DNA from 2 places in the Paenisporosarcina sp. P4_D4 genome. Region 2 is predicted to be linked to the other one. Evidence: riboswitches for the same ligand, from Rfam matches in the RefSeq annotation. Region 2 holds a riboswitch; the other holds the start of a gene.
What was found. A riboswitch is a leader RNA that binds a small molecule or an ion and turns the genes downstream of it on or off. The one in region 2 is predicted to bind cyclic di-GMP.
Positions count from the first base shown of each region.

Region 1: another riboswitch for cyclic di-GMP. It lies ahead of flgB (flagellar basal body rod protein FlgB); the one in region 2 lies ahead of AC1DSL_RS08540 (OmpL47-type beta-barrel domain-containing protein).

Region 1 is NZ_JBFUIO010000010.1:51,004-66,065, reverse strand. Features, by position in the region: gene AC1DSL_RS04960 (flagellar basal body-associated FliL family protein) at 1-211, shown strand, start outside; gene AC1DSL_RS04955 (flagellar protein) at 280-717, shown strand; gene flgM (flagellar biosynthesis anti-sigma factor FlgM) at 743-1,015, shown strand; gene AC1DSL_RS04945 (flagellar protein FlgN) at 1,045-1,527, shown strand; gene flgK (flagellar hook-associated protein FlgK) at 1,553-2,851, shown strand; gene flgL (flagellar hook-associated protein FlgL) at 2,874-3,758, shown strand; gene AC1DSL_RS04930 (flagellar hook-basal body protein) at 4,342-5,172, opposite strand; gene AC1DSL_RS04925 (flagellar hook-basal body protein) at 5,187-6,029, opposite strand; cyclic di-GMP riboswitch class I at 6,260-6,344, shown strand; gene flgB (flagellar basal body rod protein FlgB) at 6,428-6,829, shown strand; gene flgC (flagellar basal body rod protein FlgC) at 6,835-7,290, shown strand; gene fliE (flagellar hook-basal body complex protein FliE) at 7,315-7,611, shown strand; gene fliF (flagellar basal-body MS-ring/collar protein FliF) at 7,634-9,277, shown strand; gene fliG (flagellar motor switch protein FliG) at 9,289-10,302, shown strand; gene AC1DSL_RS04895 (FliH/SctL family protein) at 10,295-11,092, shown strand; gene fliI (flagellar protein export ATPase FliI) at 11,073-12,395, shown strand; gene fliJ (flagellar export protein FliJ) at 12,392-12,856, shown strand; gene AC1DSL_RS04880 (flagellar hook-length control protein FliK) at 12,864-14,192, shown strand; gene AC1DSL_RS04875 (flagellar hook capping FlgD N-terminal domain-containing protein) at 14,211-14,675, shown strand; gene AC1DSL_RS04870 (flagellar hook-basal body complex protein) at 14,718-15,062, shown strand, end outside.
Region 2 is NZ_JBFUIO010000027.1:929-15,990, reverse strand. Features, by position in the region: gene AC1DSL_RS08595 (ABC transporter ATP-binding protein) at 1-55, shown strand, start outside; gene AC1DSL_RS08590 (gamma-glutamyltransferase family protein) at 89-1,693, shown strand; gene AC1DSL_RS08585 (chromate transporter) at 1,687-2,283, shown strand; gene AC1DSL_RS08580 (chromate transporter) at 2,280-2,810, shown strand; gene glmS (glutamine--fructose-6-phosphate transaminase (isomerizing)) at 3,850-5,652, shown strand; gene AC1DSL_RS08570 (CotH kinase family protein) at 5,904-6,995, opposite strand; gene AC1DSL_RS08565 (hypothetical protein) at 7,813-7,935, shown strand; gene AC1DSL_RS08560 (SRPBCC domain-containing protein) at 8,622-9,146, shown strand; gene fliW (flagellar assembly protein FliW) at 9,404-9,853, shown strand; gene csrA (carbon storage regulator CsrA) at 9,857-10,078, shown strand; gene AC1DSL_RS08545 (flagellin N-terminal helical domain-containing protein) at 10,257-11,024, shown strand; cyclic di-GMP riboswitch class I at 11,176-11,266, shown strand; partial or broken gene AC1DSL_RS08540 (OmpL47-type beta-barrel domain-containing protein) at 11,344-15,062, shown strand, end outside.

The sequences.
Region 1 (15,062 bases), on a different contig from region 2:
AAGTAGCAAGGAAACGAAAGAAGAGGCGGAAAAACGTAAACCTGAAGTACGCGCAGCCATCATTTCCACTGTTGCTGGCTTTACAAAGGACGAGTTAATTGGCAAGGAAGGCATTGTCAAACTTGAAAAGGAACTATCTGCAAAACTTGAAGGTATTGTGGAAACAGGAGAAGTCGAACGGGTATTGGTAACGGAATTTAAATTACAATAATTCGTATTTGTACTAAACATTTTGTGAGAAGTGCCGATATATACATTAGAAAGATTCAGGTGATTTAAATGCAATCAGGTCAATTGGATAACTGCAGGATTTGTGGCAAATTGTTTCTCAGAGAGCATACAGATTATTGCTTGAGCTGTTACAAAAAAACTGAGGAAGATTTCAAACTGGTTGCCGACTTTTTAAAAGACGAGAAAAATCGTTTTGCTACGATTGAAGAAGTAAGCATAGAAACGGATGTTTCCTTGAAACAGGTTGCTGATTTCATTCGTGACGGTCGTATATTTGCAGAGGACTACCCGAACCTGGGTTACCGCTGTGCGCATTGTAGTAAAAAGATAAAAAGACAATTGTTATGTGACGAGTGTTTCAATCAATTCTCATCTGAAATCAATCAAACCTTGAAAAGAGAAAATCTCCAAAATGAGATTAGAAATAAACAAGATAAAAAATCGACAAAAGTGAACACGCCACAATATTGGCAGTTAAAGAAATGAAAATAAACGACAGGGCGGTGAAGGAATGAATATCGATAAGACGACAGGTTCTTCCTTTATTCAATCTTATCAAAAACAAATGCAGGTCTCCCAAGTTGGCAAAACGAGACCATTGCAAAAAGAAGACCAGCTTCAAATTTCAAATCAAGCAAAAGAGTTATTTGAAAAGAACACCGAAATAGATTTAGACAGACAAGAAAAGATCAGCACATTAAAGGCACGAATTCAGTCAGGTGAGTATCAAATTCACAATGATAAAGTGGCAGATAAAATCTATCAATTTTGGTTTGATAAATAGATTTTCGTCTATATAGAGGAGGGTGTCGGATGCTTCAGTTAATCACGACGCTGAAAGAATTGATGGTAATACTGGAAAAACTCATCAACTTGGCGGAACGAAAGAAAGTTGTTTTAGTCGAGCGAAAAGTGGACGAGTTGAATCAACTGGTACAAGAGGAAGCAAAGATTATAAAACAGCTCAATCAAGTAGATCAGGAGCGTGAACAGCTGGTTGAAAGTGTGATGCAAAATCATCCTTCTCTTAGTTTCAGTCAATTTGTAGAACAACTTCCAGATGAACTTACGAGGAAAAATCTACAATCAAAATTGAAAACATTACAACAGCTCATGATGGAGCTGCATGATATAAATAAAGTAAATGAGTCACTAATTGAAGACTCAGTGAATTTTGTTCAACATATGATCGAACACATTACTAAGTCAAAACAACAACACTTCAATTATCAATCTCCTATAGGTCAACAAAAATCACAAACAAGCAATCGGGGCTTTTTCGATACAAAAGCTTGATTGACGTTAGAAGGTAGGGAATAAGATGGTTTCAACATTTCACGGATTAGAGGTTGGGAAGCGCGGATTAATGATGGGGCAGGCAAGAATTGCAACAACAGGTCACAATATTGCCAATGCAAATACCAGAGGCTACTCACGCCAACAAGTGAATGCATCCACTTCCCCTTTTCTAAACATTTGGACAAGTGGTACGGTCAACCCCGGCCAACTTGGTACTGGGGTCTCATTGGACTCCATTACTCGTGTGAGAGACAAGTTTTTAGACGGAAAATTTCGTGAGCAATACGCAAAACTAGGTGAAGCATCCGTCAAACAAGAAACACTTGATCAACTTGAAACGATTATCAATGAACCAAGCGAAACGGGATTAAGTTCTTCAATGGATCAACTGTGGGGAGCTTGGCAAGACTTGGCGAATGATCCGGATAGCCTTTCCGCTAAAGCAGTAATCAAAGAAAGAGCACAGGCTTTCATCGATACCGCGCAAGCTATGGATAGTGCAATGACAGGTGCTAAAGCGGACTTGGATAACCAATTGACTGCGAAAATTAAAGAAGCGAACGGTTATTTGGAGCAAATTGCCCAGTTGAACGACAGCATCAAACGCAATGGTACGCAGGCGAATGATTTATTGGATAAGCGAGATGTACTTGTTGAAGAACTATCGAAAATTGTGGATATTAAAGTTGCCGACCAAACAGACGGAACTTATAAAATCAGCTTAAGCTCTGGTGAAACACTAGTTGATGGATCAGCTGTTAATGAGCTTGCCACTGTAGCTGATAGTGATCCAACTACTACTGAAGTTATTGTTAGTGATTTAGTCGGAGGCGAATTATCCGGTATCCTTAAATCAATAGATACGGTTGATGAGTACCAAGCGAACCTGAACAAAATTGTCAATGATTTTGTCCAGGCAAACCAGATGTCATCAACGGATCCCAACGTACCTGGAGAAAATCTATTCAGCGGGAATACGATTGCTTCACTTAAAGTCAATCCGTTAATTGAATCTGATAGTAGCCAAATTACTTCTTTGATTCCGGGCAATGAGCAAAAATACAAGAGCGTAAACAATGAATACCGAGCGCTTGTTAGTGAGCTTGGGGCGGAAAGCCAAACGGCCATCCGCAATGTGGCAAACTATGAAGCAACATTGCTAGCGACAGATAGCCGTCGTCAATCGATAACGGGTGTTTCACTAGATGAAGAAATGGCTAATTTAGTTCAGTACCAACATTCATATAGTGCTGCAGCAAGAATGATTTCAACGACGGATCAGATGCTCGATACAATCATCAACCGCATGGCTGCACGTTGATGAAGCGCATGGGAGGAAAATGATGATGAGAGTTACACAGCAAATGTTACATCAAAATTCAGTTCGCCATATGAATCAGAACTTGAGTCGACTGGAAAAAACCAATAATCAAGTGACGACAGGCAAACAGCTACACCGCCCATCTGATGATCCGAATGGCGTAAGTAAGGCTATGAACCTGAAAAGTGCACTTGTTGCTAATGATCAATTTGAACGTAATACCAATGAGGCTAACCTTTGGTTGGATGAATCAGGTCAGACGATTAACGACATGGTAAATGTCATGCAGAAAGTACGTGAACTAGGAGTCCAAGGAAATAACGGGATTCTTTCGGATTCTGATCGTAATATCGTTGCAATAGAAGTGGAAGAATTGACCGAGCAAATTCGTCAATTTGCCAATTCAAAAGTAAACGGCAAATATATATTCAATGGTTTAAAAACGGATGAGCCTCCTTATCCCAATAAAAATTCCTATCAAAATGATACATTTGATACGAGTGGCAAAATGTTTACGATTGCGGATGGCGTAGCAGTAAAAGCAAATGTCACTGCCGATGAGTTATTTGGAAATGCTGCTGATAATACCAATCTGTTTAACACATTGAATTTGCTAGCTTCGGATCTTCGTTCGGGTTCTGACATTCAGATGAATCAAATCGATAAAGGCATCGATCGAATGTTAACTGTAGCAGCAGATGCGGGCGCAAGAAAGAACCGCGTTGAAGGAATTGAAAATCGGATTCAAGACAGCAATATTGAACTTAAGTCCTTGTTATCAAAACTGGAAGATGTGAATTATGCAGAAGCCGTCACGAAGTTGAAAAGTGAAGAGAGTGTCTATCAGGCAAGTCTTGCTGCTTCAGCAAAAATCATTCAGCAAACTTTGATGGATTTTCTAAGATAAAGAATAAGGAGCATTCGCCATATGGTAAGTACTCCTGTTCATCTTGTTGACAAAAGAATATTAATCAAAATAAAAGTATAAAAATTCTCATTCTTATCTTTTGCACTCTATCGAAAAATATTACGGTCGGCTATTTCTTTCGCTTTCTGCGGACGAAACGCTAGCCTCCTCGGCTCAGCTGTCTATGACAGCTAAGCCTGTGGGGTCTAGCTTATTTCGTTTTTCCGCAGGAGTCTTCAGAAATAGCCGACGATCTTACTATTGAAATAATATGAAGAGATACGCAAACAGAAACGAAATCCGTTGATTGGAGTGGAAGCGGAGACTAAAGCCGTGCCCGTGAAACGCGTCCGCCGCAAAGGAAATTAACATTTTCTTGCATACGTTCTTTTTCATTAGTATTCAGTTATATTCAATCTATTTATTTTTTGTCTACAGTCTATAAGGAGCATTCGCCATATGGTGAGTGCTTTTTTGAATTTACATATTGGGTGAACGAAAATAAAACTTCATAGGAAAATTAAACAATAGAAAAAAGGATAGGATTAATGACAAAGTCACTAAACCCATCCTTCTATTTAACTTATGATTTCATTGTATTGACCAAGCCCATCATATCATCCGCAAATGAGATCGCTCTTCCTTGGGATTGCAGCAATCGTTGAGTAGAAATTAATTCGGTCATTTCATCAGTCATATCAACATTGGACATTTCGAGTGCCCCTTGAGTGATTCGGAACGAACCATCATTGTTTCCAATTTGCAGGGTACCGTTTGCTACTTGATTTGCTTCCGTTCCAGGAAGTTGATAACGGTTGGCTCCGATTTTTTCGAGCAGGTTTGGTCTGTTAATTTGGGCAATGCTCAACTGGATTTGGGTTGGCTGTTTTGAAGTATTTCGATAAGAAACTTCAAGTGTTCCGTTTTCTGTTACTTTGATGTTGTTATAATCTCCATCAAAAACAATCGGGCGGTTATTGCTATCGAGAACCGAATCACCAGAAGACGTGACCAAGTTTACTTGGTTAGAATTCAGGATCGGCTGAACTTGAAATGATCCATCTTTTGTATAGTAAGTTTTTCCTTCGGAAGCCACGCGGAAAAATGCATCATTTCCTTGAATCATGAAATCAAGAGGGCGATCCGTTTTTTTCATGGACCCTTGTTCAGTCCGAATCGACGTCTGGGAAATGATTGCACCAGAACCAACTCGAAGACCGTTCGGCGTGATTCGGCCAATTTCGTTGTGAGTTCCGGCTTGCTTTTCAATGGATTGATAAAGGGCATCTGAAAAGTTCGCTTCCTGACGTTTGTACCCGTTTGTATTTAAATTGGAAATATTATTAGCAATGATATCAATTTTTTTCTGCAATTCACGCATGGATGTTGTGGCGGAAATCATTTGGATACTCATGTATTCATACCTCCTTAGTAAATACGGCCAATCTCATTGACTGCTTTTTCCATGCTGCGGTCATATGCCTGTATGACTTTTTGATTCGATTCGAAACCTCGATAAGTGTTCATCATTTCCGTCATTGTTTGAGTCAGATCCACATTGGATTGTTCGATAAATCCTTGTTTGACGAAGGGACCGGTTAAGCCTGTACCTTCAATGGACTGAGGACCTTCTGCCGGATTTCCTTCCCAGCGTAATAATCCCTGACCCTGTTTAACTAATTGTTCAGGCTGTTCGGTATACCCAAGCCATAGACGATTTGTAGCGGAACCATTTTGTAGAATAATCTGGCCATCTTCTTGAACTGTAAATTCTTTTGAGTTCACTTGGATAGGTTGCAAGTTTTGATTCAAGACATTGTAACCGTCACTCGTTTTCAGGAAGCCGTTTTGATCAACTGAAAATTGTCCATTTCGTGTATACCGGACTTGGTCATTTTCCAGTCCAACTGCAAATACAAGAGAACCCTTTTTCTGAGTGACCGGATTCACGGGCAAACTTTCATCAAGAAGAGCAAAGTCTGTTGTATTTCCTGTGTCTTTTAGTGGTCCTTGAAGAAATGAAGGAATTCCTTCCTGTGTATATACGCCTGTATTTAAAGTGCCCACAGTGGATTGACCCATTTTCATGGTACCGCCAGTCGTGCTTTTCATTTCCATTGCTTTTATCAATTGTTCAGGAAACGCACGCAAGACATTTTGATCTTGTTTAAATCCAGGAGTACTCGCATTGGCTAAATTATTTGTCAAAATTTGTTGTTTTCTGTTATTTGCCATCATACCTGATGTGGCAGTATATAAACCACGAAACATGCCTTTTTTCTTCCTTTCAAACGCGATAGGGTTGAATATGCGTTAGCATAACACGAAGTTGACAGAAAATATAGGTCAATATTGTAAATTAAGGTAAACAAAATACAACAAAAAATAAAAATATACAAATAGACGAAAATGTGAGATTATATTTTTGGTACAAATATTACTAAAATATGACGAAATATGACACGATATGACAATTAGATTAAAATGTAGAGTTTTTATCATACCGATAACGGCAAACTTATTCGAAAGATAAGGACGCAAAGCCACGGGCCTAAGTGAAATCGATAGGGCAGCCGGGTTACCGAAGATGGAAGCTTTTAAAGTTATCCACCTTTAATTAAAGGTGGATTTTTATATGGACCAAACACTTAAACATGGGGGGTTAAAAGATGAAACTATTTCCTCAATCTTTTCAGTCATTGGAGCAGGCATTATCAAATGCCACATTAAAGCAGCGAGTTCACTCGGCTAATATCGCAAATGTCGATACACCCAATTACAAGAGCAAGCAAGTGAGCTTCAAGTCTACATTAAATGATGCAATCAATAACCAAGGCATGTCCAGTTACAAAACAAATGCAAAACATATTTCTTTCAGCAGTGAATCGTCTGATTTTAATCCGACCATAAAAGAAAATAAGTCCACACAATTCAATCCTAATGGAAACAATGTAGATATGGACTATGAAATGGCAGAGTTAGCCAAAAATCAACTATGGTATAACGCCGTAACGGAAAGAGTGAACGGCAAATTCAACAGTTTACGAACAGTAATCAATGATGGGAGGTAGCAGTTATGAGCTTATTTAATGGTTTTAATATCAGTGCATCAGGGTTAACGGCGAATCGTATGCGAATGGACGTTGTTTCTTCAAACATTGCCAATGCCAACACATCTCGTGCGCAACTTGTAAACGGCGAATGGGTACCGTATCGTCGGAAATCTGTGGAATTATCACAAAGTGGGGTATCACCATTTCAACAGCAACTTCAGTCGGCAATGAATAATCAGTCTTCTAAAATTTCGGGAGTTACTGTTTCAAAAATTGATGAAGATAAAGCACCATTTACACTTTCCTATGACCCTTCTCATCCTGATGCTGACGATGACGGGTATGTTCGTTTGCCAAATGTTGATCCGATAAAAGAAATGGTCGATCTCATGTCTGCAACACGTTCATACGAAGCGAATATTACAGCATTGAACGCTTCGAAGAATATGTTCATAAAAGCTTTGGAGATTGGTAAATAATCTATCAGATTGCTAGGAGGCACTATGGATAAATTAAGCTTGACTCAAACACCATTTATACAAAACCAATCAATCACAAAACTAAAGCCTGAAGATAAGGTGGAAGGTTTTGGTCAACTATTTAAACAAACGCTCGAAAAAGTAAATGCCGCACAGAACACATCGGATAAACTGACCAACCAATTGGTAACGGGTGAAGTACAGGATGTCCATGAAGTGATGATTGCTTCACAAAAGGCAAGTCTTTCTTTGCAACTTACCGTTCAAGTACGAAACAAGGTTGTTGAAGCTTACCAAGAAGTGATGAGAATGCAACTATGATTTTTAGGATGAGATGAGATAAATGAAAGAAAAAATATTGGTTTATAAAAACAAAATAATAGAATCATGGGGCAGTTTTTCTCCAAAAATAAAATGGTCTGTGGCCGGCACGTTTTTTATCACATTACTTTTACTTTTTGTATTTGTTTTTTTAAACTCCCGCCCGAGTTTTGCGGCGCTATATACTGGTTTGTCTCCTTCAGAGGCTGGTGAAATCAAGACGGCAATCGAAGAGCAAGGAATTCCAGTACAAGTTTCATCTGATGGGAAGTCTATCAGTGTGCCGAATGAAGAAGTGGCCAACTTAAAAGTTAGTTTGGCAGCGGACGGCATTCCGAAAAGCGGGAACGTAAACTACAGCATCTTCAGTGAAAATATGGGGTTGGGAATGACAGATCGTCATTTTGATGTAGTGGAACGAGACGCAATGCAAAACGAACTTGCTGATTTGGTTAAGCAAATTGATGGCGTAACCGAAGCAAACGTAATGATCACACTTCCAAAAGAAAATGTTTGGATATCGGATGAAGAACAAGTGGCAACGGCATCTGTTGTTGTAAAAGGTGATCCATCCTTTCAACTAGATCAGAAGCAAGTCAATGGTCTGTATCATCTAATCAGTAAAAGTGTACCCAATTTGCCTCAAGAAGAAATTGTCATAATGGATCAAAATGGTCAGGTTTTCGAGATTCAAAAAGAAAACCAACTGGATACGGCCTTATCTGTCTATCAACAGCAACGGGAAATCAAAAAGGATATTGAACGAGATATTCAGCGTGAACTGCAACAAATGCTGGGATTGACACTGGGACATGACAAAGTGGTCGTGTCAGTCATGACAACGATTGATTTCACCAAGGAAAAGCGGGAAGAAAACCTGGTTGAAGCCGTGGATAAAGAAAAGAATGAAGGCATCGATATCAGTGTAGAAAGAATTGTAGAGTCCTATTCGAGTGAAGGGGCGGCTATTGCTGATGCAACTGGGACTGGAGAGACTGAAATCGCCAATTACCCAGGGGTTGATGGTGAGGGGAATTCGAAATCCGATAAAACGGAAGAACGTATCAATCGTGAAGTCAATCGAATCAACCGCCAAATTGAATTGAGTCCATATGTCATAGATGACATAACAATCAATGTTGGAGTTGAACCTCCCAATCCTGAAAATCCGGATAGCTTAACACAACAAAATATAGATGATATCAGCAATCTCTTGAAAAACACGGTAAGTACTTCATTAAGCATGAATGGAACGCAAGTGACGGAAGAAGCGCTGGATGACCGTATATCAGTATTCGCAACGGAGTTCCAAGGAAAACCTGTGGTTGACGGTGAAGCACAGGGTGAATCTTTGTTGTCAATGAACAATATCTCGAACCCACTGTTTTGGATTATCGTTGGGGGTGTTGTCCTACTTCTGATTCTGATAGTTTTAATCTTCATAATCCGTAAAAGGAAGCGTGAACGCATGGAGGAAGAAGAAGAATATGTTCTTGATATGTTTAATCAACCTATCGAAAAAGTCAGCAACTTTGAAGAAGCTGAGGTTGACCTATCCGAGTTCAATACAAAAGCAAATCCTAAGAGAAAAACGATTGAAAAGCTTGCTACAGGTAGACCTGAAGACTTTGCTAAATTGTTACGCTCTTGGATGGCAGATGAGTAGGAGGGTGACACATGGCTAAAAATGCAAGAGAGCTAAGTGGGATACAAAAAGTTGCCGTATTGTTAGTGGGATTGGGACCGGACGTGTCTGTGGAAATTTTTAAACAGTTGACGGAACAAGAAATTGATCAAGTAACAATGGAAATTTCAAATATACGACAATTAAAAAACAGTCAAACAGAACAGGTAATCGATGAATTTTATGAAATGATTCTTGCCCAAGATTATATGAATGAAGGCGGCCTAGAATATGCAAAGGATATTCTTGAAAAAGCGCTAGGTAAAGAAAAGGCAATGGATGCAATTGGCAGATTAACGAGCAGGTTGCAAGTTAAACCGTTCAGTTTCGCAAGAAGAGCAGATCCGAATCAAATCTTGAATATTTTACAGCATGAACATTCACAAACGATTGCACTAGTACTATCGTATTTGGAACCAAAGCAATCATCGCAAATCCTTTCTGCACTGCCTCCTGAAAAGCAAGCAGAAGTAGCAAGGAGGATTGCCTTAATGGAGAGTACTTCGCCTGAGGTTATTCATCAGGTTGAACAAATTCTTGAGAGAAAGCTTTCGGCTACTGGATCACAAGATTACACATCTACCGGTGGTGTAGAAGCAATTGTTAGAGTGCTAAGTAAAGTGGATCGTGGTACCGAGAAAGCTATTCTTTCTAAGCTGGAAACCGAAACTCCTGATCTTGTTGCAGAAATCAAGAAGCGGATGTTTGTATTTGAAGACATCGTGAACTTGGATACACGTGCCATTCAACGTGTCATTCGTGAAGTTAATGATGCAGATTTAACTTACGCATTGAAAGTAGCAAGTGATGAAGTGAAGGATACGGTTTATTCCAATATGTCTACAAGACGGGCAGATCAGATTCGCGAAGAAATTGGATTAATGGGTCCTGTGAAACTCAAAGATGTAGAAGACGCACAAACAAACATTGTTACGTTGATTCGTAGTTTAGAAGAAAAAGGCGAAATCATCGTGGCCCGTGGTGAAGGGAATGAAGTGATTGTCTAATATCATTCGCTCGCATTCGCTCCCGACCAATGAAAAGAAAATAATTCATACAAAAAAAATAGAAAGCAAAACATTGGACTTGAATGAACAAGAACTCGATCCAGTTTTGCAGAAGAAACAGTTGTTAATGGAAATCGAAGCATTGGAAACACAGTACGGAGATCTTCAGAAGCAAATGAATAATGAAATGGAAAGTGCCCGAACGGAAATTGAACACTGGTGGTCAGAAAAGCAAGATGAAGCCGTGCAGGAAGCTAGAAGAATGGCAGAAGCAGCATCTGAACAAGGTTTTCAAGCGGGTTTTGAGCAGGGCAAGCTGTTAGCGGAAGAAGAATTCCGGCAAAGACGCGAGGAAATGCATGTATTGATAGAGACGGCATACGAAGAAAAGGCAAAAATTGTTCAGGAATCTGAGTCTTTCTTATTGTCACTCAGCGTTAGAGTGGCTGAGAAAGTTATCAAAAAAGAATTGAAGCAGCATGATGACCAGTTACTGAACGTCGTAAAGCAAGCCTTAAAGCATATAGAAGAGTCAGAAGATGTCACTATGCAAGTATCGCTTGAAGATTATCCGATAATTTTACCGTTTCTGGAAGAATTAAAGACCTATGTAAAAGCTGACTCAGAGTTTAAATTGGTTCCGGTTGCCAACCTTTCCAAAGGTGGCTGTATGATTCATACGGCAAGTGGTTCTTATGATGTCACGATTGACAGTCAGCTGCAGGAGATTAAAAAGCACTTACTGGCTTATTGTGAGGAGAAAACCAACGATGAACCTAAGGGAAGATGAGTACCTCGAATTATTGGAAGAGATTGAGCCAGTAAAAAAGCATGGGAAAGTGATTCAAGTTATCGGCCTGACCATTGAATCAAGAGGACCATATGCAAAAATTGGAGAACTTTGTCTGTTGTATCCGAACCACTATGAGCGGCCAATTGAAGCTGAAGTGGTCGGCTTCAAAGAAAACAAAATTTTGCTTATGCCGTTGAAGGACGTATCTCAAATAGGTCCAGGATGCCTGGTTGTTGCAACCGGATATCCACTCCAAATCAAAGTGGGACCATCTATTTTAGGAAAAGTTCTCGATGGAACGGGCCAGCCGTTGGATGAAAACATACTTCCGAAAGGGTTGAAGAAATATTCAACCAATAATACACCACCGAATCCATTGAAAAGACCGAGAATCGATAAACCATTGGAAGTTGGTGTAAGAGCCATTGATGGACTATTGACAGTTGGACAAGGCCAGCGTGTTGGTGTGTTTGCAGGAAGTGGCGTCGGAAAAAGTACATTGCTTGGTATGATTGCCCGCAATACAGAAGCTGATGTCAATGTAATTGCTCTGATAGGTGAGCGGGGCAGGGAAGTTCGAGATTTCATTGAACGCGACCTTGGTCCTGAAGGGTTAAAAAAGTCGGTCGTCGTTGCGGCAACTTCCGATCAGACGCCATTACAACGAATAAAAGGTGCTATGACCGCTACAGCCATTGCGGAATATTTCCGTGATCAAGGAAAAAACGTCATGTTGATGATGGACTCGGTGACACGCTTTGCTATGGCACAACGTGAAGTGGGACTAGCGGTTGGTGAGCCACCAACGAGTAAAGGATACACACCAAGTGTTTTTGCACTGCTGCCAAAATTGCTGGAACGTTCCGGAACGTCTAACAAGGGCTCGATTACCGCTTTCTATACAGTGCTGGTTGATGGAGACGATATGAACGAACCAATTGCCGATGCTGTCCGAGGTATTCTAGATGGGCATATTGTATTGGATCGGAAAATAGCTCAAAAAGGTCAATTCCCGGCAATCAATATTATGTCGAGTGTCAGTCGGGTCATGCATGATGTTGTATCGGACGAGCACCAGAAGGCAGCTGTTGAATTCAAAAGATTGTTGGCAGCTTATGATGCATCGGAAGATCTGATTAATATCGGCGCTTACAAAAGCGGAGCCAACAAAGAAATAGATGATGCCATCCGTTCCTATCCACTGATAAAAGAATTCTTGCAACAAGATATTTATGAAAAGACAAAGCTGGAAGAGAGTATCGACCGGCTAACAGCGCAATTTGGGGGAGCACAGACGTGACGCAATTCAACTTTAGATTTCAAAAAATATTGGATTTAAAAGAGAATGAAAAAGGCTTGGCGCAAATGGAAATGGCGGATGCCATCAAACAACAAGAAATAGGCCATCGAAAAAAAGAAGCAATCCATAAAAAAATTATGGATGCAGAACGTTTGAAAAAAGAAAAACAGCAGGATGGAGTCAACATTTCGGAATTAAGAATGTTGGTCAATTATATCCATCAACTTCAGGAGCTATTGATTTCCTTGAATCGCGAGCTGGAGCATTTACAGAACAATGTGTCGAGAAAACAAACTCATTTGCAAATGAAAGCTCAAGAAGAAAAGACATGGGGAAATCTAAAGCAACAAGAACTTACTATATATGTTGAGCAAAGCAAAATGGCAGAACAGAATTTCTTCGATGAATTGGCAAGTACAAGGTTTTACCGAACAACACAAGCAAGTTTAGCTGAAGGGTGATGAAAAAATGGAAACTATGAGTTTATCTATTCCTTCCAACATTTCAACTTCAAAGCCCATTGCATCAAAACAAAGTAGTGGGTCAGCCACGGTAAATTTCGCTGCACTATTAGGTTCTGTAACTGCAGAAGGACAAAGTGCAAGCGAAGAAAAAGTAAATCAACAGGAAGCACTGCTGGGAAAACTTCAGGATGTGTTGCAAACCTTGCAGGAAATACCGAAAGAAAATTTGTCACCTGAAGAGCAGGAAATGATGTATGTAATCGTACAGATGCTTTCTCTTCAAACGGTTCAAATAGAAAACCAGCTACATAGTGTCGAGCCTGGCCAAGTAACGAGTGATTCAGTTCAGGAAAAACTGATAAATCAGCTGAACCAGATCGATCAGGAAATTCAAAAACAATCAACTGTTACTAAATCATTCGAAGCCACTGCAGAACTTGTGGGGGTAGAAGAAAATATTTTAGCTGATCCGAAAAAATTAGAGCAGGCATTTAAACAATTGGTCGCCTTTATCCAGCAACTTGATAACGAACAGCAGGCTATTACAGGAAAACAACAGCAAAATGAAGTGGCAAAAATATTTAAACAAATGGACAGTTTTACACAACAACCAACTGACCAAACACAGTTAACTGAACCTCCAAGGAATAATGGACTGATTGTAGACACTTCACGACCACTATCAACACAATCCATTTCACAGCTTCAACAATTGGATGGTAACGCTGCACGAGTGGAACCTGTTCCAACTGAAGTGAATGTCCAAGTTTTAACTGGCGCTGCATCGGAAGTCGCAAAAGCTAGCCAAGCTCCAACGCGCCCGGAAGCAAGTGCACCACCGCCACCAGCACCAACTGTTCATATGTCAAACCTGATTGAAGAGTTAGGTGGGGTGCTGAAAGGTTCTTTCCGTTTAAATGGCACGCAAGAAGGAACGCAAATAAAAGTGAACATCTTTCCAGAACATCTCGGACAACTGGATATTCGTTTGACAGCTTCAGAAGGAAAGATTGCAGCCCAAATCTTCACCAGTAACTTACTGGCTAAAGAAGTGTTGGAACTTCAAGTGAATCAGTTAAGAAATTCATTGCTTCAGCAGGGTGTAACGCTTGATCGTATTGAAATTTCGCAACAGAGTTCGCAGCCATCATTTGGACAACAAAACGCACACCCAGATCAGCGTTTTTCACAACAACAACAGCAACAACAGCAACAACAAAAGCAAGGAAACGCATCACACAATAAAAACGGCTATCAACGAATTGAAGAAGAAGCCGCTATAGAACGTTACCATTCGTCAGAGGGATTAATGAAAGTAGATTATACAATATAACGAGGAAGGGGCATTGCAATGAATGTGAATAGTTCTAGCACGGTCAAAATGCCGAAGGCAGGCGCAACAATGCACACAGAGCCACAAAATGGACTTGGTAAAGATGCTTTCATGCAAATCCTTGTGACACAAATGAAGAACCAGAATCCTTTGGAGCCGATGAAAGATACGGAATTCATCGGACAGATGGCTCAGTTCAGCAGTTTGGAACAGTTAACAAACTTGAATCAGGCAATGAATCTGTTTATTGGTCTTCAATGGAGACAGTCACTATCCGAAAATGCTGATTTAATTGGTAACAAGGTGTATTGGGAGCGGGAAGTAAACGGGGAGTTGCAGTCAGGTGAGGGGATTGTCAAGGGACTAGAAATCGTAAATGGGGAGTTAATAGTCGAGCTTGAGGACAACATCAAGGTTCCAATCGACTCAATCCATCGTATTGAAAAAGAGTCAAAAACAATAAATGAACAGGAAATTGTCTAATCCACAAAAGGGATAAGGCAATATTTGAAAGGGGAAAAACAAATGTTACGTTCAATGTATTCTGGAGTATCAGGTATGAAAGGTTTCCAAACAAAATTAGATGTGATCGGGAACAATATTTCGAATGTAAACACGATTGGATACAAAAAAAGCACAATCAACTTCCAGGATTTATTAAGTCAAAACTTATCAGGCAGTGGTGTTAATTCGATGCAAGTTGGTTTAGGATCAATGACTTCTGCAATCAATGTGATTCATAATCCAGGTTCATTTATGACAACTGGTGTTGGATCAGATGTGGCTATAAATGGCGATGGATTCTTCGTAGTTCAAGATCCAACGGTACCGGCTAATAGTACTGCAGATCGCTATTTGACTAGAGCTGGT
Region 2 (15,062 bases):
AGAAGTAGAACCAGCTCATTTTTCTGCTTGTCATTTTTCAGGAACAAAAATTTAAACATTGAACTGACCAAACTTAAGGGGGAACATCATGGATTACTTACACCACCCATTTGCTGCGAAGCGACATACGGTATTCGCGAAAAAAGGCATGGTCGCCACTTCACAGCCACTTGCAGCACAGGCTGGTCTTGAAATATTGCAGAAAGGCGGAAATGCAATTGATGCTGCCATTGCAACAGCTGCCGCATTAACTGTAGTAGAACCCACTTCAAACGGTATCGGTGGCGATGCATTTGCCCTCGTATGGTCAAAGGACAAGTTGCATGGTCTGAATGCCTCCGGTCCTGCACCGCAATCGATTTCTGCTGAAGCCATCCGCGATAAAGGGCATGAAAAAATGCCCGTTTTTGGCGTCATTCCAGTGACGGTTCCTGGGGTTCCAGCTGCGTGGGCTGAATTGTCCGCGAAATTCGGGAAACTTTCATTAAAGGACGTGCTCGTTCCAGCAATTCGATACGCAGAAGAAGGCTATCCATTGTCACCGATTCTCGGCAAGTATTGGAAAGCTGCCTATAAGAAGTACAAAGAAACGTTCACGGCCGAAGAATTTGCTGCCTGGTTCGAAACGTTCGCACCGGACGGTCGTGCGCCTGAAATCGGGGAAGTCTGGTCTTCACCAGGCCATGCAAAAACGTTGCGTGCAATTGGTGAAACGAATGCGCGTGATTTCTACGAAGGCGAAATTGCCGACAAAATCGATGCATTCTTCAAAAAGCATGACGGATACTTAACAAAAGAAGATTTATCTACATATAAACCGCAATGGGTTGAGCCTGTTTCAGCAAACTACCGAGGTTACGATGTGTGGGAAATTCCACCGAACGGGCAAGGAATGGTTGCGTTGATGGCGTTGAACGTATTCAAGCAATTTGATCCACCTGCTTGGCAGGATGCGGACACATTCCACCGACAAATCGAAGCGATGAAGCTGGCATTTACAGATGGCCAGGCATTCATTACAGAACCTGAAGCAATGCCTGTAAGTGTCGAACATCTGCTGTCAGATGAATACGCTGCAAAACGAGCAGGTGTCATTGGGGAGACTGCAACAAACCCTGAACCGTATGAGTTGCCAAAAGGCGGAACGGTTTATTTAGCCGCTGCGGATGACGAAGGAAACATGATTTCTTACATCCAAAGTAACTATATGGGCTTCGGCTCGGGTATCGTGATTCCAGGCACAGGCATCGGACTGCAAAACCGAGGGCATGATTTTTCACTGGATGAAACACATCCGAACGTGCTGAAGCCAGGCAAGCGAACGTACCATACGATTATTCCTGGCTTCCTGACGAAAGATGGTCAGGCTGTTGGACCGTTTGGTGTGATGGGGGGATACATGCAACCCCAAGGGCATTTCCAAGTGGTCACAAATACAGTTGACTTCCTATTAAATCCGCAAGCAACGTTGGATATGCCACGCTGGCAGTGGATGAAAGGAAAGACTGTCCACGTAGAACCGGAGTTTCCGAACTACTTGGTTCAGAGTTTGGTTAGAAAAGGACATGACATTCACGTAACATCCGATGGCGGCAGTTTTGGACGTGGGCAAATAATTTGGCGAAACCCTGAGACGGGTGTGCTTCAAGGTGGCACAGAATCCCGAACAGACGGAGCCATCGCGGCTTGGTAGAACGTGCTGGGGTGAAGAACGCTACGGGACGTCCACGTCGTGGTCTTTACCGCAATATCGCGCTGGCTTTCTTTCGCACCGGCATGCTTGGATTTGGAGGGGGTCCTTCCTCTATTCCATTGGTCCATCAGGAAGTCGTGAAAAAATATGAATGGATGACGGATGACGAGTTCGGCGACACTTTAGCTCTTGCCAACACGTTGCCAGGTCCCATTGCGACTAAAATCGCTGGATATATTGGCTACCGGATAGCGGGTGTCTGGGGATGCTTGATTGCCCTTGTGGCATCTATCATACCAACAGTTGTATTGATGATTGTTTTTTTAGGATTATTGCAAACATATAAAGATATTCCCTGGGTTCAACATATGTCAGCGTCCGTCGTACCGGTTGTTGCGGTCATGCTTGCCGTATTGACTTGGGATTTTGTTAAGAAATCAGGAGAAACTCTCGGTTGGATGCGCGCCATATTATTGATCGTGTTATCCGGCATTCTAATAGAAGGTTTGCAAATCCATCCGGCTATTGTCATTTTGGTTTGTATCCTTATCGTCTTTTCACCGCTCCTGAAAAGGAGGGAAAAAGCATGATTTATTGGCACTTGTTTTTGGCATTTTTCATTCCTGGTATCCTCGGTTATGGTGGAGGACCAGCTTCGATTCCATTAGTAGAGCATGAAGTGGTAGGGAATTATGAATGGTTAACCACGCAGGAATTTAGTGAAGTGGTCGCGATTGGCAATTCCTTGCCTGGTCCAATTGCTACGAAAATGGCGGGGTATATTGGGTACACGGAAGCGGGAGTGCTCGGATCTATCGTCGCGATGTTCGCGAGCGTCGCCCCGTCTTTACTCCTGATGATTGGCATGATGGCCATCCTGCTTAAGTACAAAGACGAACCGGAAGTGAAAAACTTAACGAAGATTATTCGACCAGTTATCGCTGTTTTGCTAGGTTTCATGACCATCCAGTTTGCGCAGGAATCAGTTGAAGGTGTTGGTCCCGGTTATACTTTGTTTTTGATGGCGGCAAGTTTCGTTCTATTGGAAAAAGTGAAGTTGCACCCCGCTTTTGTCATTGCGTTGGCGTTGGTATTTGGTGCTATAACGGGTTTGTAAGAGTCGCAGAGATGCGGCTCTTTTCCATTTTCCCGATACACTTCGCATCTCTTTGTCAGCTGCGCTCACTCACATCCTCATGTACTTATGTACACTCCGGTGTTTGCTCGCTTGCTTCCGCGACCTGCTCGTGTCTCGGGAAAATGGTGTGTTACTCGTCGCATTTCTTTGTCAGCTGCGCTCACTCACATCCTCATGCACTTTTAGTGCACTCCGGTGTTCATTTACTTGCTTCCTCGAACTTCTTGTGTCCCGGGAAAATGGGTGCTACAACGTCGCATCTCTTTGTCAGCTGTGCTCACTCACATCCTCATGTACTTATGTACACTCCGGTGTTCGCTCGCTTGCTTCCGCGACCTGCTCGTGTCTCGGAAAAATGGTGTGTTACACGTCGCATTTCTTTGTCAGCTGCGCTCACTCACATCCTCATGCACTTTTAGTGCACTCCGGTGTTCATTTACTTGCTTCCTCGAACTGCTCGTGTCCCGGGAAAATGGGGAGAATTGTTATTTAAGAATGATTGAAAGGCCATCTCATAACAAGATACCTGGTGAAAAATGGTCATTGAGAATATATAAAATGTTTAATTAAACTAGGAAAAACGGATGGTAAATTTTAAAAGGCTGTTTTCTTAGACTTTCATGTTTCTTTGGAATATATTGAGGGTATGTACTGTATTGACGTATGTATGTGAATTCAGTATGATAGGTGTGCTGACGTGAATTGTAAGTCATTGACAACTGACTACTTTAACGTTACCGTGCAGAAGGAGTGAATTTACGCACGTCAAAAAAATCGGAAAACAATGATAGCGCCTGAGCTGAAGAAATCGGACGGAAATGGATCTTCAGCAGACGAGGAGGAGGAGTATCGAAGATTCGGCGGATACCTCCCGGCCGCGATGCCCGGTCGTAATTCTGATTCTTAAACCGCAGAAGTGATTTTGCGATTAAAGGAAGAAGAGGGCACACGAACAGCGTCTGCACGCTTAGCAGAACGCTTATTTTATTATGATTAAATTATTGGAGGATTTTAAATTATGTGCGGAATTGTAGGATACATCGGAGAGTTAGATTCAAAAGAAATTTTATTAAAAGGGTTGGAAAAATTGGAATACCGCGGTTACGATTCAGCTGGTATTGCCGTTCGCAATGAAGATGGTGTAACTGTATTCAAAGAAAAAGGACGCATTGCAGACTTACGTCAAGCAGTAGAAAATGATGTGCATGCAAAAACTGGTATCGGCCACACGCGTTGGGCGACTCACGGAGTCCCTAACCAATTGAATGCCCATCCACACCAAAGTGAATCAGGTCGCTATACGCTGGTTCATAACGGAGTTATCGAGAACTATCATTTGCTTCAAAAAGAATATTTACCTGGCATGGAAATGAAGTCCGACACGGATACAGAAGTCATTGTTCAGTTGATTGAGAAATTCTCTAAAGACGGCATGACTACTGGTGAAGCATTCCGCCATACACTTGGCTTGTTGCACGGATCATACGCAATCGCGCTATTGGATTCAGAAGAAGCACAAACAATTTATGTTGCGAAAAACAAGAGCCCATTATTAGTTGGTCTTGGTGACGACTTCAACGTTGTAGCGTCTGACGCAATGGCGATGTTACAAGTAACAGACCAATATGTAGAGCTTCATGATCAAGAAATGGTTATTGTGAAAAAAGAGTCTGTTGAAATTCAAAAATTAGATGGCTCGGTAGTAGAGCGTCAAGCTTATACAGCTGAACTGGATATGAGCGATATCGAAAAAGGCACATACCCACATTACATGCTGAAAGAAATTGACGAGCAACCGGCTGTTATGCGTAAAATCATCCAAGCTTACCAGAACGAACAAGGCGAGCTTGAAATCGATGAAGCAATCTTGACTGCTTTAAATGAAGCGGATCGTATGTATATTATTGCAGCAGGAACTAGCTATCATGCTGGTTTAGTAGGAAAAGAATACTTCGAGAAAATTGCGGGTATTCCAGTAGAAGTTCACATTTCAAGTGAATTCGGCTATAACATGCCGTTGCTATCTGAAAAACCATTGTTCATGTTCATCACTCAATCTGGTGAAACTGCGGATAGCCGTCAAGTATTGGTGAAAATCAAAGAATTGGGCCACCCAACGTTAACAGTAACAAACGTACAAGGTTCTACACTTTCACGTGAAGCAGATCACACATTGTTATTGCATGCAGGTCCTGAAATCGCTGTAGCGTCAACGAAGGCTTACACAGCACAAATCGCTGTACTTGCTCTTACTGCAGCAGTAGCGGCTAAAAAAGCGGGACGTACAGTAGATTTCGATTTCGTTAAAGAACTTGGTATCGTAGCTAATGCCGTTCAAGCGATGGTTGATTCAAAAGAAGAAATGGAGCAAATCGCTCGTGACTTCCTATCAACTACTCGAAACGCATTCTTCATCGGCCGAAACTTGGACTTCTGTGTCAGCATGGAAGGCGCATTGAAACTAAAAGAGATTTCATACATCCAAGCTGAAGGCTTTGCAGGTGGCGAATTGAAACACGGAACGATCGCTCTAATTGAAGATGGTACTCCGATATTTGCATTGGCGACACAAAAAGCAGTAAGCTTGAACATCCGTGGAAACGTTAAAGAAGTCGTAGCACGTGGCGCAAACCCATGTATCATTGCGATGGAAGGCATGGAAGAAGAAGGCGACACATTGGTACTGCCAAAAGTGCACCCATTGTTGACTCCACTTGTTTCGGTAATTCCTTTACAACTGATCAGCTACTACGCAGCACTTCACCGTGACTGTGACGTGGATAAACCTCGTAACTTGGCGAAGTCGGTTACGGTTGAATAGATACTAGAAACTGAAAAGCCGAACAAGAGTAAGTTCACAATAAATCTACGCAAGTAGACCCGGTCCATTTTTTATTGGATCGGGTCTTTTTTGTGTTGTTAGATTCAGTGGAAATTTTTAATAAAGTTTTATTACTACATGAAGGAGTTAGGGGTAAAAATACTAGGAGCATTATTGGTGTTACTAGTAATTTGATTCAACTAGAACACCCCTTACCAAATATAGGAGGGTGGTGTAAGGGATGAAACTACTTAATCTAATGTATCTAATTTCCCTTTAATATAATTCGCCCGTGCTTCAATAAAATTCAATATATACTCCGGTTCTTTATCAAATAAAAGGATATCATCTTTCTTATAGGGATCTTCAAGAAAATATGGTCTTATCAATTCATGCAGACCTTGTATTTTCGGTTTCAAATAGTCTACATTAAATTGGTTGTTTATAATGACTTCTAGCAAGTTTTTGTATTGACCGCGGAATGTTTTTACATCGAGAATTCTTGCAGTTAGCGTATTAAATCCTTCGATTCGTAAATAATCCTCCTCCATTACTTCCCCGTTTACATCTCTTCCCCATGTTGCATCGTAATCCCACGGGAGGACTTCGAATAGTCTCGTTTCACTATTTTGGTATAGTGCGTAGTTATGAACAAAACCATCAAAATTTTGGGTGAAAACAACGCCAGCCAACCATCTAAGATACTGATCAACATTTAGGTATTTCACAATTTCTTTTTCAAAATCATCTCTTGAAATGGTATTAATATTAATAATAAATTCTTGTAAATAAAATTCATCTTGTTCTGTACCACATTTTTTTTCATAGCCAAATTTAAGTGATTTTTTTACATCTTTATCAAGATCACTCATTAACGAAAAGTTAGCATCTCCGTCAATCGCATAGAATATAGGTCCTTTCGGTAGTTGTCGATTCGCAAGGAAATATTCATCCACTGATTCTAATTCCAAATATATCCCCTCATTTTTCCCATTTAATTTTATATTTACAAATCGAGATTTTGGAGATAAGCACCCTATATCATTGAAAAAATCGAGCGATAATTTATTTCTCATTAGAGACGGATCTTTATATTCTGCGTTGATATGAATTTCTTTGGCATTTCTATACGTATTTGGTTTATAAAACGAAATGTGATATGACTTCTTTTGAAACTCCCGGATATGCGAGCCACGATACGCAATATCGATATCATGTTTCTTTTTGTTTATCGTTAGCTTCGCGGAAACGGGATCATCCGTCCAAATTTCTCTTCGAAGTTCCCTTAAATCGATAGGATTAATAAAAAGCTGATATACAGGTATTTCCACGACATTATCCACGCGAATTCTTCCTTTCATTTTTATAATATTCGTATGAAACAAGAATAAAAGATGCCAAGAAAAGAAACGAAATTATATTTATTTTTAAATAATATGCGTTTGTCTCTACCGTAATTAGTACAATTTCGTAACTTACTATATGAGAAAGAAATGTGTATCAGCACGAGTTTGAATTAAAGTAAAATTGATTTTTTTCTTTCTCTAATATAAAGATGAAGGGAGGTTTGAAAATGTCACGTTTTAATGTTGACGGCATTAAAAATGCAGTCGAACTATCTAACTCTAGAGGGTTAAGCAACTTCATGTTCCAGGATACTTTTAGTAACGAACGATGCTCGAACAAAAGACGCCGAACTTCCCGGAGACGGCGCACGAGCAGAAATCGTTGCACTTGTCGAAACGGACGGTGCACGAACAGAAATCGTCGCACTTCGCGTAACCGACGGTGCACGAACAGAAATCGCCGCACTTCGCGTAACCGACGATGCACGAGCAGAAATCGCCGCACTTCGCGTAACCGATGTTGCACGAGCAGAAATCGTCGCACTTCGTTCAACCGACGATGCTGTAGAAGAGGCTTTTTCGGTAACTGGTTCTTTTAAAAAATCTTCGTGGTGATTTTTCGCTATCTGAAGAGTATCTACTTTCAGTTCTTTAAAGAACTATTTAGTGCGTCAGTATTATAAAGTTAACTAGTTCTTAATAATGGTTAACTTTTTAATACACAATAAAGATACCAATTTCCAACTCCTTGCATTATAGGCTATGTAGAATTAATGATGAGGCTTAGACTAAGACCCATGTTTGGGGTCTTTGCATGGAACGATTTTGGACTGTTTCGCAAATCTCCAATTGGCATTTGGCCAAAAGAAAAGAAATAATCAAGTGCGTATTTGATGATGAGAAAGAAAAAGCATGGAATGGATTGGACAGATCATGATTACAAAAGGCATCCGGATTAAGACCATCCGGATGCCTTTTGTCTTTTACCTGAGACAACCTATTAGGAATGACTTTTAGTTATTCGTTCCTCTGTCCATGAAGAAGAATTTTATGAGCAAATATTGGAAAAGAAAAAGCCGTTTAATGATTGGACTAAAAACTATTTCCCGGGTAATACAAATTTAAATGAAATCGTGGGAATAGATATGTGAATAAAGTGAAGTGCGGAATGCGCCTTGCTTATACAAAGGCTTTATTTAATAAGGTGAAATACACACGACGAATCCTTGATTCCAGCGATTAACCCACAGTAACGTGCCATTTGCGATGCAAATGGCACCATTTCAGCGCGTTTGAATTGTGCGGATTTCGTGAATTTTAGATATGAGTACTCGATTTCTAGATAACCCAGACACATTTCAAGATATCCCTTCAGAAATGAAGATATCACAAGATGAATCCTCGATAAACACCCGCGAATCCTTGATATCCCCAGCTGATATCCTTAAAAATATTACAAAAATCCCCCACTCTATCAGAGAGTGAGGGATTCGGTCAGGCTTACGAATAGGCAAGAATATCTTTGACAGCATGAAGGTATTATTTATTCGATGTACAAGGAAAAGAAGGATGCACCATCGAATTAATTACTTGTTACAAAAATTTCTGATAGGAGGAATTAACATGTCTGAAAATAAAGTAATCAATGGTGTCACGGCCAGTGTAGACGGGCGAGAGCTTGTCATTGATAGAGTGTTCAATGCACCACGAGATCTTGTATTTAAGGCGTTTTCGAATTCAGAGTACTTGGCAAAATGGTGGGGACCTCGTGGATGGCAAACAGAAAATCGTCAATTTGAGTTTGAGCCTAACGGTGTATGGCATTATTGCATGAGGTGCATCGATGAGGGCCAAGGTGACTTTTTTGGCCACGAATCATGGGGGAAAGCTGTATTCCAAGAGATTAATGCACCTGAAAAAATCGTCTATATGGACATGTTTGCAGACGAAGAAGGTAATACTGTAGATAGTTTGCCAGAGATGCAGATAACAATGGAATTCGTTGAACACGAAGGAAAGACGAAACTTATATCACGTTCTCAATTTGCGTCCATCGAAGCACTTCAGCAAGTAATGGAAATGGGAGTTGTTGAAGGAGTAGCCTCACAATACGAGTGCCTCGACGACCTCCTGAATGAAATGCGTTAAGTTGTTCTCGCTTTTTTCAAAAACAAATAATTTCCTAAAAGGCGTAATTCATCTATGAGAATTGTGCCTTTTTTTACGTTTAGTACAATGCTATCCCTTTGGTTTTCATTAATTTAATCCCCCTGGAAATAGTGAACTAAAGTACATATATCCGCATGTGAAAAAACCATCAAGAAATAGTTTTGCTGTCTAGTGAAACTGATTTGTGTAAAAATAGAATTAAATAGAAAATCTTTACAAGATGAAAGGAGCCGCTTATGAAGATTCAAACGACACGTTTTGGAGAAATAGAGGTAGCAGATAGCAGTATCATTACATTCAATAAAGGAATTCCAGGATTTGAGGAATATAAAAAGTATGCATTGATGCCGGCTGATGAAAAAGGGGAATCCCCATTCTACTTCCTGCAATCGATAGAGGAAGTAGAAGTAAACTTCTTTTTGGTAGACCCTTTCTCATTTTTTAAGGAATATGACATCAAACTAGAAGATCAAATGGTTGATAAACTTGAGTTGAATGATCCAACAGATGCAATCGTCTTAACAACGGTTACAGCAAAGGGCGAAATAAAAGATGCGACAACTAACTTAAAAGCACCACTTGTCATTAATAACAACAGACAGCTTGGCATGCAAATTGTATTGGATAATAAAGACTACCTAATTAAGCAACCTTTATTTCAAAGTGCTGAAAAAAGGCAGGTGTAGCAGATGTTAGTGCTTGGAAGAAAAAAAGGCGAATCCATTATTATTGATGACGACATTGAAATCTTCGTTACTGCTATTGAAGGAGAAATGGTTAAACTCGGTATTAAAGCACCAAAATATATCACCATCCACCGAAAGGAAGTCTATCTAGAAATTCAGGAAGAGAATCGACGAGCGACATCGAATGTCATTAACTTGAGCGATTTCTTGAATATGAAAAAGTAATATTATGGGGAATGTCCGCAGGATTTTTGCGGGCTTTTTATTTTTATAAAATTTATAGAAATATTTTCAAAAAACGCTAAACATTTATCAAAAGCCTCCGATATAAATTATGTAAGCTAGTCCAAACGGATTTGGACACTTGCAAAAAACAAAAAAACATTACACGGAGGTAACAAAAATGAGAATTAATCACAACATCGCAGCACTTAACACACATCGTCAATTAGGGGCAGCAAGCAATGCGCAATCGAAAAACATGGAGAAATTATCTTCAGGTCTTCGTATTAATCGTGCGGCTGATGATGCAGCAGGACTTTCAATTTCGGAGAAAATGAGAGGTCAAATTCGAGGGTTAGAACAAGCTTCTAAAAATGCACAAGACGGTATATCTTACATTCAAACAGCTGAGGGAGCATTGAGTGAAGTAAGTGATATGCTAGTTCGTCTAAAAGAATTGTCAGTCCAAAAAGAAAATGGTACTTATAATGTAAAAGACATTGCAAACCTTGAACTTGAAATGACTGAACTTGTAACGCAAGCGGATAAGATTATTTCTGATACAAGCTTTAACGGTACAAAAGTATTTGCTGGAACAATTGATATCGTAATAAGTGATTTAGATACGGATGTATTCGCAGTTGGAAAACAAGTTAGTGCAACAGGTTTAACTCCTACATCTGGAACTGCAGCAATTGAAACAGCAATTGAAACTATTAATACTGCAAGATCTACTTTTGGTGCACATCAAAATCGTCTTGAGCATACTATAAACAATTTAAATGCTACTGCAGAAAACGTAACTGCTGCGGAATCTCGTATCCGTGACGTTGACATGGCAAAAGAAATGATGGAGCAAACTAAGAATTCAATTCTTGGTCAAGCTGCACAAGCGATGTTAGCACAAGCTAACCAACAGCCTCAAGGCGTTCTACAACTTCTTCGTTAATTTTTACTTTTTAAAATTGAGATCCTTGTTTACGAGGGTCTCTTTTTTAAAAGACCCAATATAGGTCTTTTTGTTTATATAAGGGTTATTTGTGCCTGTTATTTTGATGTTAAAAAGAGGGTAGTAAGATTTAAATATATTATAAAAAACCAAGTGAAAAAGGCAAACCATTGGGAAACCATGGGACGCAAAGCCAAGGGCCTGAAACATGTAGATTTACATGAAGGTAGCCGGTTGCCACAAGGAATCATAGACCGATTCTATGAACCTTGTTGAAGGTTCTTTTTCTTTGGAATTCAAGAAGCGGAGAGGTTATGGAATGAATAATCGAACAATTAAATTGACGTCCTATTTGGCGCTATTGCTGCTTTTGATTCAAATGATTAACCCATTTGCAGCTGCATTTGCAGCAACGAACAGCAATATGTTGCCGCCAAGTAATCTGGCTGCCCAACAAGTGACACCAGATGACGTGAAACTTACGTGGAGTTCTGTATTCGGTGCTACCGGATACAATGTATATGAAATTCAAGAGGGGCAGCTGAACCTGCTTGGCAATAGCACCTCTCCAAGTTTCAATTTAAATAATCTGTCTGAAGGGACTACTCGATATGTTGTTTCTACGATGAGTCCAGAAGGGGAGTCAGGCCCGAGTGCACCTGTATCGGTAGAAATTCTTTACCCGGAAATGATTGCCCCTTCAACATTGACACAAACAATCAAGAACGGAAATGATATCGCCTTGAGCTGGGGGTCATCTGCATATGCAGAGACTTATAATCTTTACCAGCTTTCAGTTGACGGACAGAAAACACTAGTAACAACTACTCAGAACAAAACGACATTCACTGTTAATAACGCTCCTGAAGGGGACTTCATATATGCAGTTACAGCAGTAAATGCATTGTATGGGGAATCTCCGCTTTCAGAATCAGTTCAAGTGGAAGTTGTTTATCCTACGATAAAAGCTCCTGCCAATTTTACGTATTATGTGACAAATGGGAGCGACATCACATTCAAGTGGAATGCAGCTGCAAATGCAGCAAATTATAAACTATATCAAATCGTGGATGGACAGCCAGTTTTGAAAAATACGGTGGTTGGTACGTCTGTGAAATTAACGAATGTGCAAGCAGGAGACTATGAATATGAGATCCGTTCAAACAGTGACCGCTTTGGTGAGTCTGGGGATAGCAGCAAGGTTTCTGTAACTGTAGGTACTGTTTCAATGACGGCACCTGGCAATTTTACATATAAGCTTGAAAACACAAATGATATTGTGTTGGCTTGGGATACTGTCCCGTACGCTAACAGTTACAAAGTCTATCAAATCATTGATGGAGAAAAAGTATTGAAAAGTACGGTAACCGGAACTGGAACCAAGTATTCGAAGATGCCTTCCGGAAACTACGTTTATGAAGTGTACTCTTACAGTACTCGTTATGGCGAATCTGCTGAGGGAAGCAGAGCCGAATTGACAGTTGATGAAGTTCTGATTCAAGCACCTGCCAGCTTGGAGTATAAAATACAGAATGGCAATGATGTTGTCTTAAGCTGGATTGCTGCGGACAATGCGACAAGCTATAAAGTCTATCAGATTGTAGAGAATCAAAAAGTATTGAAGAGTACAGTGACTGGAACCTCGGCAACCCTAGCTAATAGAACAGCTGGTAGTTATAAATTTGAGGTGTATTCACTGAGCGACCGTTTTGGGGAATCGAAAGAAGGTAGCAGTATTTCATTTGAATTGATTCATCCAACAATGAAGGCTCCTGCTAACTTGAAAGAAACCATAAAAACGGATACGTCCTTTACGTTGTCTTGGGACACTACCGAGTACGCAACGGATTATAGAATCTACCAAATAACAGCGGGACAAAAAACATTAAAGAAAACAGTAACGGCTTCTAATAACACATTTGCGAACATGCCGTCAGGTGACTATGTGTACGAGATACATTCATACTCTACCAAATTTGGTGAGTCCAATGAAGGATCGAAAGTGTCCTTTACATTGAAAGGCCAGACGATGCTTGCTCCGCAGGATTTATCGCACACCATTACTAACGGTAATGACATCAAATTGAACTGGACAGATGTAGAAAAGGCGACAAGCTATAAAGTCTATCAAATTATTAATGGGGAAAAAGTATTTAAGAGCAACCCAACGAGTGAATCCATTGCTTTTTCGAACTCGCTTGCCGGAGATTACACATTTGTGGTTCACTCCTATTCAACTACTCATGGAGAGTCGGAATATGGAACGGAAATCTCGTTTAAATTGATTTATCCAACGATGCATGCGCCTGAAAATACTGCATATCAAATTAAAAATGGAAATGATGTTGTATTATCGTGGGGTGCCGCTTCATATGCAACGGGCTACAAAGTATATGAACTGGTAGATGGTCAGAAAGTATTGAAGTCTTCGCCAACAGCATTAACCACCATACTTTCTAAAGTGCCTGCTGGCGAGCATATGTATGTAATCCATTCTGTCAGTTCACGTTTTGGAGAATCGACAGAAGGTACTTTGCAAAAGGTGACTGTGGATGAGCATACGATGGAAGCTCCGCAAAATGTGACATCAAGCATTGCGAACGGCAACGATTTAACGTTGAGATGGGAAGCTTCAACCTTTGCAACTTCCTATAAAGTTTATCAAGAAAAGAATGGTCAGCTAGAGTTAGTCAAAACAACAACAGGACCATCAACGACATTTGCTAATATGCCTAAGGGCGATTACAAGTATATAGTTCATTCCTATAGTGATCGTTTTAATGAATCTCCAGTAGGCAGTGAAATAGTTGGTACGATGATATATCCAACCATGCAGGCTCCTGGAAATCTTAAAAAAAGCATCGTAAACGGAAATGATATTAAACTAACATGGGATGCAGTGGCTTATGCAACCGGCTATAAAGTGTATCAAAACGTTAATGGCGAATTGATTTTGACAAAAACTGTACCTAGCACGACTGTTACATTTTTCGATATGCCAGAAGGGGATTACGAATATGAGGTTCGCTCATACAGTGACCGTTTCGCTGAATCACCTGTCGGCAGCATAGTAGGTATTAATGTGATTTGGCCAGTCGTAGAACCACCTGTACTTACTAGTAAATTTACTAATGTCAACAATGTGGAGTTAACATGGAAATCCGTTACTTGGGCTAATGAATATCGTGTTTACCAAACTGTAGGGGGCAGCCAAACGCTTGTTTATAAAGGAACTGCTTTGAAAGCTAATGTGTACAATTTGGTCGAAAACACGCATTCCTTTGAAGTAAGAGCCTACAGCACACGTTTTGGAGAATCCCAACCATCCAACGCCATTACACAAAAGATTGTATATCCAGAAATGCAGCCACCAACGGCCACAGTGACAGTTTTGAGTGATTCTAGTGCTAGAATAGTCTGGGATTTCGTCACTTACGCTAACGGATATAATATTTATGAAATCATTGATGGCAAGGCAGTCTTGGTGGCAGGAAAAGTGAATAACTTATCTTACACAATTAACAATCTGTCATATGCTAACCATGAGTTTTATGTCACTTCTCAAAGTAATTCGTTCGGGGAATCAAAACCATCAAATACGGTTTTGGCCAAATTGATTGTGGATACAGAAGCACCGGTTACTATATCTGATGCACCTACAGATTGGACAAATAAGCGTCCTGTCATCACATTGTCAGCATCCGATAATGAAACCGGAGTGGCAACTACGTATTATTCAGTGGATGAAAGTGATTTCATTGCTGGAACTAACATTTCAATTGAAGAGGAAGGCATCCACAAAGTTTCCTTCTATTCAGTTGATAAAGTAGGCAACAAGGAAGCGATTAAAACCATTAACGTCAAGTTTGACAAGACTGCACCTGTGACAAAAGAAAGCGTTACTCCAGCTTGGTCCAACCTACCTATTACAATAAATCTGGCATCAGATGATATGCATAGCGGTGTTGCAGCTACCTACTATTCGATTAACGGATCAGAATATATAGTTGGTACAGAACTTACATTAGATAAAGAAGG